Regions from separate parts of the Saccharopolyspora antiqui genome, predicted to be linked through region 1. Evidence: riboswitches for the same ligand, from Rfam matches in the RefSeq annotation. Region 1 holds a riboswitch; each other region holds the start of a gene.
What was found. A riboswitch is a leader RNA that binds a small molecule or an ion and turns the genes downstream of it on or off. The one in region 1 is predicted to bind S-adenosylmethionine.

Region 2: it holds a riboswitch for S-adenosylmethionine, as region 1 does, so the genes downstream of both, ACTWQN_RS19650 (aminotransferase class V-fold PLP-dependent enzyme) here and thrC (threonine synthase) in region 1, are expected to answer to the same signal.
Region 3: it holds a riboswitch for S-adenosylmethionine, as region 1 does, so the genes downstream of both, ACTWQN_RS35325 (methionine ABC transporter ATP-binding protein) here and thrC (threonine synthase) in region 1, are expected to answer to the same signal.

Annotation. Positions count from the first base shown of each region.
Region 1 covers NZ_JBQQBO010000005.1:65,978-69,244, reverse strand. The annotation lists gene rpsT (30S ribosomal protein S20) at 48-308, shown strand; gene holA (DNA polymerase III subunit delta) at 385-1,371, opposite strand; SAM riboswitch class I at 1,468-1,597, shown strand; gene thrC (threonine synthase) at 1,610-2,878, shown strand; gene ACTWQN_RS10745 (DNA internalization-related competence protein ComEC/Rec2) at 2,958-3,267, opposite strand, start outside.
Region 2 covers NZ_JBQQBO010000012.1:25,788-29,054, reverse strand. The annotation lists gene ileS (isoleucine--tRNA ligase) at 1-1,216, shown strand, start outside; SAM riboswitch class IV at 1,362-1,477, shown strand; gene ACTWQN_RS19650 (aminotransferase class V-fold PLP-dependent enzyme) at 1,516-2,853, shown strand; gene lspA (signal peptidase II) at 3,070-3,267, shown strand, end outside.
Region 3 covers NZ_JBQQBO010000037.1:11,388-14,654, forward strand. The annotation lists gene ACTWQN_RS35315 (MetQ/NlpA family ABC transporter substrate-binding protein) at 1-154, opposite strand, end outside; gene ACTWQN_RS35320 (ABC transporter permease subunit) at 250-933, opposite strand; gene ACTWQN_RS35325 (methionine ABC transporter ATP-binding protein) at 930-1,949, opposite strand; SAM riboswitch class I at 2,195-2,284, opposite strand; gene rsmA (16S rRNA (adenine(1518)-N(6)/adenine(1519)-N(6))-dimethyltransferase RsmA) at 2,460-3,267, opposite strand, start outside.

The DNA of each region.
Region 1 (3,267 bases):
AAACAGCGCGGCACGACCGATTCGACAGACCAGGAAGAGGCGCGACAGTGGCCAACATCAAGTCCCAGATGAAGCGGATCAAGACCAACGAGAAGAACCGGCTGCGCAACAAGGCCGTCAAGTCCTCGGTCAAGACCGCCATCCGCAAGTTCCGCGAGGCCGCTGACGCTGGTGAGAAGGACCAGGCCATCGAGCTGCAGCGGGCCGCCAGCCGCGCGCTGGACAAGGCCGCCAGCAAGGGCGTCATCCACAAGAACCAGGCCGCGAACAAGAAGTCCGCGCTGGCGCGGCGCGCCAACCAGCTCTGAGCCACGGCCCGAGCTTTCGGCCCCTTCCTCCTCGGGAAGGGGCCTTTTGCTGTGCACCCAAGCCTGGCTGCGGGTGTCAGGAGCGCTGGTTGCGGAGTTCGACCAGGCGCAGGACCGTGCGTTCCAATGCGTAGGTGGCATCTGCGGCGACACCCTTGACCCCGGCATTCACCTCGGCGACCGCCTGGAGCGCCGCGGCGAGACTCGTCGGGTTCCAGCCGCGGGACTGCGCCAGCGCCTTCTTCACCTTCCACGCGGGCATGCCCAGCTCACTGGCCAGCCGGAACGGGTCGCCCCGGCCACCGGCGGCGGCGACCCGGCCGATGGTGCGGACCGAGTCCGCGAGGGCGTCGGCGATCAGCACGTGCGCGACGCCGAGCTGCACCGCCCAGCGCAGCGCCTCCAGAGCACCCGCCCGGTCCCCGGTCACCGCCTTCTCCGCGACCGCAAAACCGGTGACCTCCGCCCGCCCTCGGTGGTAGCGGCGCACCGCGACCTCGTCGACCTTGCCGCCGGTGTCGGCGACCAGCTGCGCAGCCGCGGATGACAGCTCCCGCAGATCCGAGCCGACCGTCTCGATCAGCGCGGCCACTCCGGCGGCGTCGGTCTTGCCGCCAGCCCGCCGCACCTCGTCGCGGACGAACGCCTCCCGCTCGGCGGGCTTGGTGATCTTGTTGCACTCCGTGACCCGCGCGCCGAGCTTGCGCAACGCGCCTGGTAGCTCCTTGGCGTGCTTGGCCCGCCCGCCACCGCTGTGCACGACGACCAGCATGACGCCGTCGGCCGGTTGCCGGGCGTGCATCAGCAGGGCTTCGGCGATCTCCTTACCGGCGTCCTGCGCCGATTCGATGGCGAGCACCCGGCCCTCTGCGAACAGCGACGGGCTGAGCAGTTCGGTCAGCTCCGGCGGGGTGAGTTCGCTCACCTTCACGCGGCGCAGCTCGGCTTCCGGATCAGCGGCGCGGGCGGCGCCGACGGCGGCCCACAGCGCGCGTTCCACCAGCAGTTCCTCGTCGCCGAGAACCAGCTGCAGCGGATCGGGGACCACGGCCGGTGCGTTCATGCACGCATCGTCGCACGCATCGGCGACAGTCCCGCCATCTGGATCGCCCTGGCCAGGACCAGGCGCGGTCCACTAGCGTTGCGGGCACAACTGCATAGCTCATCCAGAGGGGCAGAGGGAACGGCCCGATGAAGCCCCGGCAACCGTCGTCAGCGAATCGTGTACTTGCGCGAGGCCGCTGGCGAAAGCGGTGCCAATTCCGACCCGTCCGCGGGACAGATGAGGAGAGGACCTCGCGATGACCGTTGCTGCCCATGCCCAGACCGCTGCCAACAAAGCCTTGGACCTGGGTAATGCCGTCGAATTGGTGTCCAAGGAAGAGGGGCACCGGCAGCCGCTGGCCCCCGAGTTCGTCTCCCTCGAAGACTTCTCCCCGCTGGAGGTCGCCTACGACTTCGGCCGGATCCGCCGGGAGGACATCGAAGCCGGGCCGCGCTCGATCTGGCGTTACAAGCAGTTGCTTCCGGTCCCCTCCAACGTCGAGGAGCACCCGAACACCGAACCGGGCTGTACCAGGCTGATCCGGGCCGACAAGCTCGCCCAGGCGCTGGGCGTCAAGCGGATCTGGATCAAGGACGACACCGGCAACCCCACCCACTCGTTCAAGGACCGCGTGGTCGCGGTGGCGTTGGCCGCGGCCCGCGAGTTCGGCTTCAAGGTGCTGGCCTGCCCCTCGACCGGCAACCTGGCCAACGCGGTTGCCGCCGCAGCCGCCCGCGCCGGCTGGGACTCGGTGGTGCTGGTGCCCAAGACCCTGGAGCGCGCCAAGATCCTGATGAGCGCGGTTTACGACGGGTCGCTGCTGGCCGTCGACGGCAACTACGACGACGTGAACCGGCTGGCCACCGAACTGGCCTCGGAGCACGAGGACTGGGCGTTCGTCAACGTCAACGTGCGGCCCTACTACTCCGAGGGATCCAAGACGCTGGCCTTCGAGGTGGCCGAGCAGCTCGGCTGGCGCATCCCCGAGCAGATCGTGGTGCCGATCGCCTCTGGTTCTCAGCTGACCAAGGTCTACAAGGGATTCAACGAGCTCGGCCAGGTCGGCTTGGTGGAGCCGAGCCCGGTGCGGATCTTCGGCGCGCAGGCCACCGGCTGCTCCCCGGTGTCCACGGCGTTCAAGAACGGCCACGACGTGGTCCAGCCGGTGCGGCCGGACACCATCGCCCGCTCGTTGGCCATCGGCGCGCCCGCCGACGGCCCGTACGTGCTGGACATCGTGCGCAAGACCGGTGGCGCCATCGAGGACGTCAGCGACGACGAGGTCCGCGACGGCATTCGGCTGCTGGCCCGCACCGAGGGCATCTTCGCCGAGACCGCCGGTGGGGTCACCGTGGCCACCGCGAAGAAGCTCATCGAAACCGGCAAGATCGACCCGGACGCCGACACCGTGCTGCTGATCACCGGTGACGGGCTGAAGACCCTGGACGCGGTGCAGGACCAGCTCGGCCCGAAGGCCACCATCGCCCCGACCACCGAGGCGGTCAACCAAGCCCTCGGCCTGTAATCCCGTCCGGAAACCGAGCGGCACCCGCCGGAGGGTGGCGACCGGCACTCGTGCGGTGCCGCTCGGTTCTTGGCATCGGCTACGACTCCGTCGCGCGCAACGGGTCGCCTCGCGAGACGTAGCGGGGGCCTTGCGGGCCGGGCAGGATGGCGATATCTCCTTCCTGGTCGGTGCGGAGCACTCTGGTGCCCGCGCGGGTGAGGGTGTCGACCACGAACGGACTTGGGTGGCCGTAGCTGTTGCCAGCTCCGACGCTGATCACGGCCAGCCGTGGACGCACTGCTTGCAGGAAACGCGGTGTGGTGTAGCGGGATCCGTGGTGCGGGATCTTGAGCACGTCGGCTCGCAGATCCGCCCCGGACACCACCAGTCGGCCTTGCCCCGGCAGT
Region 2 (3,267 bases), on a different contig from region 1:
CTGGTTCCTGATGTCCAGCCCCATCCTGCGGGGCGGCGACCTGGTGGTCACCGAGCGCGGTATCCGCGACGCGGTGCGGCAGGCGGTGCTGCCGCTGTGGAACTCCTGGTACTTCCTGGCGCTGTACGCCAACGCCGCGGGCGTCCCCGGTGAGTCCAGTGTGGACAGCAAGCACGTGCTGGACCGCTACGCGCTGGCCAAGACCAACGAGCTGGTCGGCGACGTGCAGTCGGCGATGGACGCCTTCGACCTGGCCGGTGCCTGCGCGCACGTGCGCGATTTCCTCGAAGTGCTGACGAACTGGTACGTGCGCCGCTCCCGCGACCGGTTCTGGGCCGGTGACCGGGACGCGATCAACACGCTGCACACCGTGCTGGAGGTGACCTGCCGGGTGGTGGCGCCGCTGCTGCCGCTGACCGCCGAGGCGGTCTGGCGGGGGCTGACCGGTGGCCGGTCGGTGCACCTGGCGGACTGGCCGCTGGTCGACGAACTGCCCGCGGACGCCGCGCTGGTGACCGCGATGGACCAGGTGCGGCAGGTGTGCTCGTCGGCGTTGGCGCTGCGCAAGGCCAACAAGCTGCGGGTGCGGTTGCCGCTGGCCAAGCTCGTGGTCGCCACCCCGCAGGCGGAGGTGTTGCGACCGTTCACGGATCTGATCCGCGACGAGGTCAACGTCAAGGAGCTCGAACTGAGCACCGACGTCGCCGCGCACGGCCGCTTCGAGATCGCGGTCAACGCGCGGGCCGCCGGTCCGCGGCTGGGTCGCGACGTGCAGAAGGTGATCAAGGCGGTGAAGTCCGGCGAGTGGCGGCGCACCGGCGACACCGTGGTCGCGGCGGGTATCGAGCTGCGGGATGGCGAGTTCACCGAGCGGCTGGTGTCCACCGACACCGGAGCGGCCTCGGCTCTGCCGAACGGCAACGGGCTGGTGGTGCTGGACATCGAGGTGACCCCGGAGCTGGCCGCCGAAGGCCTGGCCCGCGACGTGGTCCGCGTCGTCCAGCAGGCCCGCCGCGAGGCGGACTTCGAGGTGTCGGACCGGATCACGGCCACCGTGTCGGCGCCCGCCGACGTGTTGGACGCCCTCGCCGCGCACCGCGAATTCATCGCGGGCGAAACCCTCGCGAACGCGGTTGAACCCGGCGCCGTTTCGGACGGCTTCACCGGCACCGTTGGCGAAGGCACCGAGATCAAGGTCGCCGTCACCAAGGCGTAGCCCCAGGTGAAGGGCACCTTTTACCAAGTTACTTGGCGAAAGGTGCCCTTCACCCTTCACTGGATCCGGTGTGACGACGGCTGTTCCCACGTGCTGGGAACCTTGTTGCTCTGGTGCGGCGGTTTTCCTAAGGTGCTGGGTCGAAGGTCATGAGTGCCAGCGTCAAGCCCCGGCTTGCTGGCCGGCAACCCTCCTACCGCGGTGGGGTGCCCCGGGTGAGGACCTGGCCGGTCGCGTGGGGCGACTCGGCAAGCGCGGACCCTTCCTGGCGGGTCCGGTGAGGCCCGAGGAGGGGCACCATGTCGTCCGCCGTCATCGACATACCAGTTCAGTCCAATGTGGAGTATCGGATTCCCGCCGTGGTGGGTGGCGCGCTGCGGGTTCCGCTGGTCACCGGGGAAAGCGTCGGCTACGCCAATCTCGATCACGCGGCCAGCGCGCCGTGCCTGCGGGCCGTGCGGACGGCGGTGGACGAACTGCTGCCCTGGTACGCCAGCGTGCACCGCGGCGCCGGTTTCGCCTCCCAGGTGTGCACCCGGGTCTACGAAAGCGCTCGCGGCAAGCTGCTGGATTTCGTCGGCGCCCGGCGCACCGACTCGGTGGTCTTCACCCGCAACACCACCGACGCGCTGAACCTGCTGGCCCGCGCACTGCCGCGCGGCACGTCCGTGGTCGTCTTCGATACCGAGCACCACGCCGCGCTGCTGCCGTGGACGGGTCCGCGGGTGCGCCGCATCGCCGCGCCGGAGACGCCTGCGGACGCGGTCGCCGCGTTGGACGCGGCGCTGGCCGACTGCCCGGAGGGGCCGCGGCTGGCGGTGCTCACCGGCGCCTCCAACGTCACCGGCGAGCTGTGGCCGATAGCCGAGCTCGCACGGGTGGCTCGCCGTCGCGGCGCGCGCACCGTGCTGGACGCCGCCCAACTCGCCCCGCACCGGCCGGTGCGGATCACCGAGCTCGACGTCGACTACGTGGCGCTGTCCGGGCACAAGTTGTACGCGCCGTTCGGCGCCGGTGCGCTGATCGGCCGCGCGGACTGGCTCAACGCCGCCGAGCCGTACCTCGCCGGTGGCGGCGCCACCCGGTCGGTGCGGGAACGGTCCGTGAGCTGGACGACCGGGCCGCAGCGGCAGGAGGCCGGTTCGCCGAACACCGTCGGCGTGCACGCGCTGGCGGTGGCCTGCCAGGCGCTCGCGGCGAACTGGGCGAACATCGTCGAGCACGAGCAGGCGCTGCTGACCAGGCTGCGGGCCGGGCTGCGCGGCGTGCCGGGGCTCCGGGAGCTCCGCCTGTTCGACGCCGACCACGACCGGGTCGGCGTGGTGAGCTTCACGGTTGACGGTCAGGATCCCGGTCTGCTGGCTGCGGCGCTGTCGGCGGAGCACGGCATCGGCGTTCGCGACGGGTTGTTCTGCGCACACCTGGCCACCCGTCGGCTGCTCTCGCGGGCTGGCTCGGACGCCGACCGCGCGGTGCGGATCAGCGTCGGCCTGGGAACCACGCACGAGCACGTCGACCGCGTCGTCAGCGCCCTGCGGAACCTGGTGATCGACGGCCCCACCTGGCACTACGAGCAGGCCGACGGCCAATGGGTCCCCATCGACGACCCCCGCCCGGCCCCGGGCTTCCTCGACTGATCGTTCCGCGATCCGGAAGCTGGGGGTGGGGTGAAGGGCACCTTTCGCCAAGTTAGTTGGTAAAAGGTGCCCTTCACCTCTCAGTTGGCGGTGGGTTTTGCGGCGGCGGTTTCGGGTGGCGGCGGCACCCGCCGGGTGGTGGTAGGTCGGATGGTGATCGGCCGCCTGCGGACGGAGGTGGTACTGCCGCGATGCGTTCGGTCCGGTTCAGGGACAATGGCCGTTGTGAGCACCGAGCAGTCTTCCTCCGGGCAGTCCCCCGCAGAGCGGGCGGACGGCGAGCAGACCGTCGCAGCGCAGGACCCCGAGACGCGAACCGACGCGGCGGACACCGGCAAGTCGCCGCGCGTCGGGTCCCGGCGGCTGCTCGGGCTGCTGTTCGGGGTGGCCGCAGTCGCCCTGTGCATCGACATC
Region 3 (3,267 bases), on a different contig from region 1:
TGTCCTTGATGTACTGCAGGATCTCGCCGTGCGGGGTCGGGCTGACCCCGACCCGCAGCGGCGCATTCGGGTCCTCGGCGGCCGAGCCGCCGCCTCCGCACGCGGCCAACACCAGTCCGGCGGCGGCCACCAGGGCAGCGAAGCGCAAACGCATCAGTTGTGTCCTTTCTGGACAGAGCAGGAGAGGGTTGTGCGTGCGAAAGCGGGCTACGGCGGTTTCGCACGCATGAATGGTTGGGGGGCGAATGGCTAAGCAGCAGTGGTGCGGCGCCGGTCGACGAGTTTCGCGGTGCGATCGGTGATCAGCTGCATGGCGAAGGCCAGCACCCCGAGCACGACCACCGATCCGTACAGGATCCGGTCGTCGTAGCCCTGGTAGCCGTCCTGGATCGCGGTGGTGCCCAGTCCCCCGCCGCCGATCGCACCGGCCATCGCGGCGTAACCGATCAGCGCCACCGCGGTGACGCCGACCGCACCGACCAGCGCGGCTCGGGCCTCGCCGAGCAGCACCGTCCACACGATCCGCAGCCGAGAAGATCCGGTGGTGATCGCCGCCTCCACAACGGTGAAGCCGACCTCGCGCAACGCGTTCTGCGTCAACCGGGCGAAGAACGGGATGGCGCCGATGGTCAGCGGCACGATCACCGCGGTGCTGCCGATCGAGGTGCCGATCAACAGCCGGGTGAACGAGGCCAGCACCACCAGCAGCACCACGAACGGCACCGAACGCACCACGTCGACGACGACCCCGAGCACCCGGTACAGCACGGGTCTCGGGTTCAGGCCGACCGGCGAGGCGAGGTGCAGCAACACCCCGAGCGGCAAACCCCCGAGCACCGCCAGCAGGGTGGAGACCAGCACCATGTAGAGCGTTTCGACCGTCGCTTCGGCGAGTAGTTCGAAGACCTCCGACCAGGGGGTCACATCGGTCACGCAGCAACTCCGTCAACGCACACCGGAGCGCGTCGCACGTGCGCATCCCGCTCGATCATCCACTTCAGAGCCGCCTCGGCGCGCTCACCGGTCAGGCCGATCTTGAACTTCGCCACCGGCGTGTCCCCGAGGCGGGTGAGCCCGCCACCCAGGATCGCCAGCTCGACACCGAAGCGGCTGGCGGCTTCCGGCAGCAGCGCGCCAACCGCGGCGAACCCGACGAGCACGACCTCGGCGACGACGTCGTGCCGACCACCGGTCGGCTTGAGCGGCTCCGCCTGGTCGGTGTCGGGCAGCAGCGCCGAACCCACTCGGCTGCCCGGCGCGGCCACCAGGTCGATGACCTTGCCGTGCTCCACCACCCGGCCGCCCTCCAGCACCGCGACGTCGTCGGCGATCCTGCGGACCACCGCCATGTCGTGAGTGACCACCAGCACGGTGACACCCAGTTCGGCGCGGGCGCGGTCCAGCACCGTGAGCACCGAGTCGGTGGTGCCCGGGTCGAGCGCCGAGGTCGGTTCGTCGGCCAGCAGCACCGACGGCTTGGCGGCCAGCGCACGGGCCACCGCGACCCGCTGGCGCTGCCCGCCGGAGAGCTGGTCGGGGTAGACCGAGGCCTTGTCGGTCAGGCCCACGAGGTCCAGCAGCTCGCCCACCCGGCTGCGCCGCTGCGGGCCGGTCAACCCGGCCGCTTCCAGCGGCAACGCGATGTTTCCTGCGGCGGTGCGCTGCCGCAGCAGCGAATCACCCTGCGGCACCACGCCGATCTGCCGGCGCGCGGCGCGAAGCGCCTTGCCATCAAGGGAAACCAGGTCGGTGCCATCGACGCGGATGGCTCCGGCGTCCGGCTTCTCCAGCAGCGCGATGCAACGCGCCAGGGTGGACTTGCCGGCGCCGCTCGGGCCGACCACACCGCACACCGCACCGGCCGCGACCTCCATCGACACGCCGTCGAGGGCGCGGACGGTTCCGTTGTTGTGCTGGAAGGACTTGGTCAGGTTCTCGACTGTGATCACGATCGGCTCCACATCAGCTCGCGACGGCCGCGCACGCGGAAGCGGCGACAGGCCAAGGAACTTCGGACAGGGAGGAAGGGCTGGGTCACATCTCGCGACGACAGGCGGTGGTCGTCCGACGCCCGTGGTCGATGACGCGTCGCTGCGTCAGCAGCCTCCGGATGTGGCTTTGCCTCGATCGGGCCAGCTGACCTCGGGTTTGACCGGCAGGCGGGCTGGCTAACAGCGCGTTGGACTCCACAACAACTCCATCGGTCCTGGCGTTAGCACCTGCCCTGATCGGGTGGTTGCTGCGGCTTCGCTGAGCCAGGTCTCTCGGCCGCTCGGGATGGATTTCCCGAATAGTAGAACCCACTGGCGGATTCCAGCGCAAGTTGATAGCCGTCACTTTCCGAAATCGTTTGCCAAATCACACACCTGGACGAGCGGGAATTTTCCCGCCATACCAGGTGTTACCAGTGACTCCGTGTAATGGAAGTGCTTCGGTTGGCAAGCGTCCGGATGGGTGGTTCAGCGAGCGCTCTCGGCAGCCGCGGCCTCGGCGATGCGCGCGAAATCGCCGATCGACAACTGCTCGCCGCGCGCCGCCGGATCGACGCCCGCAGCACGTAGCACGGCCTCCGCCCGGCTCGCGGACCCGGCCCAGCCCGATAGCGCGGCGCGCAACGTCTTGCGCCGCTGGGCGAACGCGGCATCCACCACCCGGAAGACCTCCTGCCGCGACACCGTCGACGGCGGCGCGATGCGCCGGAACGAAACCAATCCGGAGTCCACATTGGGCACTGGCCAGAACACCTTGCGCGGCACCGGACCGGCGCGCCGCACATCGGCGAACCACGCCGCCTTGGCGCTCGGCACGCCGTAAACCCGGCTGCCCGGCTTCGCGGCCATCCGATCGGCGACCTCGGACTGCACCATGACCAGGCCGTGCACCAGGCTCGGCAGCTCGGCCAGCAGGTGCAGCACGACCGGCACCGCCACGTTGTACGGCAGGTTCGCGACCAGCGCTGTCGGTGGCTTCGCGAACTCCGCCGCGCGGACCCGCAGGGCGTCCGCTTCCAGCACGGTGAGCCGGTCGGCCAGCGCCGGAGCGAACTCGGCGGCGGTGCGCGGCAGCCGCGCCGCGAGCACCGGGTCGATCTCGACGGCGATCACCGCTCCGGCGGCAGGCAGCAGGGCGAGCGTCAGGGAGCCCAGCCCGGGGCCGACCTCCAGGACGACGTCGTCCAAGCCGACCGAGGCCGACGCCACGATGCGGCGCACCGTGTTCGGATCGTGCACGAAGTTCTGGCCGAGCTTCTTCGTCGGCCGGATGTCG